One region of the Cetobacterium sp. NK01 genome, then DNA from elsewhere that is predicted to be linked to it. Evidence: riboswitches for the same ligand, from Rfam matches in the RefSeq annotation. Region 1 holds a riboswitch; the other holds the start of a gene.

Region 1 (2,411 bases):
GGTCAAGAAGCTTTAGAAAATAAAACTTTGGGAATGTTTAGTGATTCTTTTGACATTTTAGTTTTTGATCAAGTTAATATAAGTAAAGCTATAAAAGAGCAATTCCCAAAACTACCTATTTTTATTTTAGGCCATAGTATGGGATCTTTTATAGCACAAAAACATATGAAAGTATATTCTAAGGAACAATTCAATTATATTTTCATGGGGAGTTGTTACGAAAGAAAACTTATGACTTTTATTGGAAAAGCTCTTTTTAAATCAATATCTCTTTTAACAGATAATCCTAAAAAAATTTTTAATAAAATCATTTTTTTAGGAGCTAACTCAAAAATTAATGACAAAAATAAGAATAGTTCATCTTGGTTAAGTAGAGATCCTAAAGTCGTAGAAAATTTTTTAAAAGATCCTCATTGTGGGTTTAGTTATACTCCTAAATTTTATTATAATTTTTTAGATTTTTTATCTAAACTTTATGAAGAAAATAGCTTTAATTTCGTGAATAGAAATACTCCTATTTTAATTATCTCTGGAGAATCTGATCCTATTGGTCTTTATGGAGTTGGTGTAAAATCTCTTTATCATTTTTATTTTAACTTAGGTTTTAAAAACATTTCATTAAAACTTTACAAAAACTGTAGGCATGAAATTTTAAATGAATTAAATAAACATGATGTATATAAAGATATATTATTTTGGTTAAACAAAAAAGGAAGAAATTAATCTTCCTTTTTTTTATTTTAATACTTTTCTTTTTAAAATTTTAAATTCTGATATTATACTTCGATGCTCTAATTTTTTTATATCCTGACTATTTATCTTAAAAAAATATTGAATTAATGGTCCAACACATAATGAAGATATAACTGTTCCAATACCTATTGTTCCTCCTAAAATATATCCAAAACTTAGAACAACTATCTCAATACATGTCTTAATTTTCCATAATGGATATTTTGATTTTTTTGTTAAAATAACCATTAAACCATCTCTTGGTCCACATCCCAACCCTGTGGATATATAAACATAACAACCATAGCTAAATATTAATATTCCCACTATCAAGATTATTATTTTTTTTAATAGTAAATCTCCTTTAGGAATTATATCTAAATAAATATACATATCTATGAAGACTCCAACTAACAAAAAATTTATTATAGTTCCGCTTCCAATTGGTTGCTTTAAAAAAATACTAAATAAAACAACAAATGCTCCAACTAATAAATTAGCCTCTCCTAAAGTTATTCCTATTGTTTTGTTTAATCCTTGATTTAAAACATCCCATGGTGATAATCCTAAATTTGAATTTAAAATAGTTACCACACCTAGTGCACATAGTAACAACCCTATCATCAACTTTAAATATTTTAATAATTCATGCTTCATTGTTTTTTTCCTTTCGTAATTTTTCTTGAAATATTATATCACTTTTAAAGAAAAAAGAAAATTTTATTTGATTTTTTTTTAATTTGATGTACAATAACCTTGCTAGGGGTGCCTTTTAGGCTGAGAGACTTTTATGAAAAAGTTAACCCTTCGAACCTGATTTGGTTAAAACCAACGTAGGGAAGCTATTTTATTTAGTTATTCAATTAACTTTTTAAGAAAGCTATACTCTTACGGGTATGGCTTTTTTTTATAAAATAGCCACCTTAAAATTTATAGGGAGGTCGTTTAATTTGAATTTTAAATTTAATGGAGAGTTACAAAAACTTAATTCCAAAAGTACAATTAAAGAGTTTTTACATTCTTTAAATTTAGATACTAAGGGAGTTATTATTTTGCTTAATGATAACATTTTAAAGAAAGAAGAGTTAGATATATCTATTGAAGAGGGATGTTCTATTGAAGTTTTAAATTTTGTGTGTGGAGGTTAAATATGGATAAATTGTTTATTGGTGGGGTAGAATTCAGTAACCGTCTTATAACTGGAAGTGGTAAATTTTCAAACTATTCTTTAATTAATGAAATGTTAGAGAAATGTGGTAGTGAAATGATAACAGTTGCTTTAAGAAGAGTTGATTTAACTGGAAAAAGTGAAAATATATTAAAATATATTCCTCAAAATATAAAGCTTCTTCCAAATACAAGTGGAGCTAGAACTGCTGATGAAGCTATTAAAATAGCTAGAATTGCAAAAGCTGCTGGATGTGGAAATTTTATTAAAATTGAAATTATTAGTGATATGAAGTATTTAATGCCTGATAACGAAGAAACTATTAAAGCTACAGAGGTGTTGTCTAAAGAGGGATTTATTGTTATGCCATATATTAATCCAGATTTAGTTGTAGCTAAAAAATTAGAGCTTGCTGGAGCTGCAGCTATAATGCCTCTTGGAGCACCAATAGGTTCAAACAGAGGTCTTTTAACAAAACCTATGATTGGAATTCTTGTTGAAAATTGTAAGT
Region 2 (2,411 bases), on a different contig from region 1:
TTGGTTCATTTTTAGTTCTAAAATTTAAATTTCCATAAAAAGCTCTATACATTATTGCACTCACATCTAATAAAACTGCTTTTTTCATTTTTTTCCCCTTTCTACAATTTACATTTTTCATAATATTATACCATATTCAATACCTTAGTTAAAAAAATTATTTTATAAATAAATATTATTTTTTTTATTTTTCTGTTATAATCTCTGTGTATAAACTAAAATATAGGAGGTATTTATGAATCTAGTCGTATTAATTGGACGTTTAACTAGAGATCCTGAACTTAAATTTGGTCAAAGCGGAAAAGCATACTCAAGATTTAGTTTAGCAGTTGACAGACCTTTTTCTAAAGGAGAAGCTGACTTTATTAACTGTGTTGCTTTTGGAAAAACAGCTGAACTTATCGGTGAATACTTAAGAAAAGGTAGAAAAGTTGCTGTTAATGGTAGACTTCAAATGAATAGATATGAGGTAAACGGAGAAAAAAGAACAAGTTATGACGTACTTGTTGAAAGCATGGAATTTGTTGAAGGAAGAGGAGAAGCATCTGCACCATCTGATTTTGCTCCAACGCCATCTTATTCAGCACCTAAAGTTGCTGAGCAATCTTCTAATGATGACTTTGGTGGATCATCTTTTGATGAAGATGAGTTTCCATTCTAATAATTAAATAATATTTTAAACTACTAGGGGTGCCCTTTGGCTGAGACTTACCCTTAGAACCTGATCTAGTTAATACTAGCGTAGGGAAGTAGTTAATTATCACTTTTATTTTATAATTGTGTATATAAAGCTATTTTCCTATTTTTTGGAAGATAGCTTTTTTTATTTATATAAATTTTTACAGGAGGTTTTTTATGTTTTCAAAAGAGTTATACAAAAGTGCAAAAGAAATTTGGAATAGCTACTACACCCATCCATTTGTAAGAGGAATCGGTGAGGGTTCTCTAGAAAAAGATAAATTTAAATTCTATATTATCCAAGATTATATCTACCTTCTTGATTATGCAAAACTTTTTGCATTAGGTGTTATAAAAAGTAAAAATGAAAGTGATATGAAAAAATTTGCTGCACTTACAGATGGAATTCTAAATTCTGAAATGGGAATACACAGAGTTTATATGAAAAAATTAGGAATTACTGAACTAGATATTGCATCAGAAAAACCAACTCTTGATAATACTTCATATACTAGTTACATGCTCTCGGTAGCTCACTGTGGTGATATAAAAGAAGTGGCTGTTGCTGCTCTTTCTTGTATGTGGAGTTATGAAATGATTGGTTTGAAGTTAAAAGAACTCTATGGTTCTAGCGATGAATTCTATGGTGAATGGATTGAATGTTACTCTTCTTCTAGATACAAAGAGTTAACTAATTGGAATATTGAGCTAGTTGAAAAATATTGCCAAAATATTTCAGCAGAAGAAAAAGAACATTTAAAAACAATTTTTATTAATTGTAGTATTTACGAGTATAAATTTTGGGATATGTCTTATAAGGAGTCTTTTTAACATGAATATGCTTGAAGTAAAAAATTTAACTTTTAAATACGATAATCATAACTTTATTTTAGACAATCTTTCATTTAATATAAAACATAATGAACTAATTAGTATAGTAGGTGGAAGTGGGTGTGGAAAATCAACACTCATAAAAATATTAGCAGGAATTGAAAAAAATTTTAATGGCACTGTTCAGTTAAAAAGTATATCTTATATGCCACAATCAAATACTCTTTTGCCATGGAGAACTATTTTAGAAAATATACTTTTACCAATTGAAATAAAAAAAGGAAATAAAAAGATAGAAAAAGGAAAAGCCATCTCTCTCCTAAAACGTTTTGATTTATTAGAATATTCAGATAGTTATCCTAAAGAGCTTTCTGGAGGAATGAAACAGCGTATCTCGCTTATTCGTACATTAATGAGTGGTGGAGACTTGCTTCTCTTAGACGAACCTTTTTCAGCTTTAGATGCTATAACTAGAGAGGATTTACAAAATTGGCTTTTAAATCTAATATCAACACTTAAAAAAAGTATGATTTTTATCACTCATGATATTGATGAAGCAATCTTTCTATCTCATAGAATTTTTGTTTGTTCAAAAAAACCTCTTTCTAAATTTAAAGAGTTTTTAGTTCCTGAAAATATAACTCTTGAAAAAAAAATACATCTGAGAAAAGAGATTCTTTCTATTATTAAAGGAGATAACTTTTATGAAAAAAATTAATTTTTCTCTAATCTCTCTTTTTTCATTTTTTATACTATGGGAAGTTCTAGGAAGATATATTAATAAAGGTTATATTCTTCCTACTCCTTTAAATATATTAAAAAAAATCTGGATTCTCAAAGAAAGTCTTTTCTTTATACATTTACCAGCTACACTCAATATTGCAGTGATTTCTTTAATATTA

The links. A riboswitch is a leader RNA that binds a small molecule or an ion and turns the genes downstream of it on or off. The one in region 1 is predicted to bind thiamine pyrophosphate.
Region 2: it holds a riboswitch for thiamine pyrophosphate, as region 1 does, so the genes downstream of both, tenA (thiaminase II) here and thiS (sulfur carrier protein ThiS) in region 1, are expected to answer to the same signal.

Annotation. Positions count from the first base shown of each region.
Region 1 covers NZ_JANIBO010000002.1:343,575-345,985, forward strand. The annotation lists gene NON08_RS10835 (alpha/beta fold hydrolase) at 1-723, shown strand, start outside; gene NON08_RS10840 (YczE/YyaS/YitT family protein) at 736-1,389, opposite strand; TPP riboswitch at 1,484-1,589, shown strand; gene thiS (sulfur carrier protein ThiS) at 1,683-1,880, shown strand; gene NON08_RS10850 (thiazole synthase) at 1,883-2,411, shown strand, end outside.
Region 2 covers NZ_JANIBO010000001.1:361,946-364,356, forward strand. The annotation lists gene polA (DNA polymerase I) at 1-88, opposite strand, end outside; gene NON08_RS01795 (single-stranded DNA-binding protein) at 236-661, shown strand; TPP riboswitch at 677-765, shown strand; gene tenA (thiaminase II) at 856-1,509, shown strand; gene NON08_RS01805 (ATP-binding cassette domain-containing protein) at 1,511-2,227, shown strand; gene NON08_RS01810 (ABC transporter permease) at 2,214-2,411, shown strand, end outside.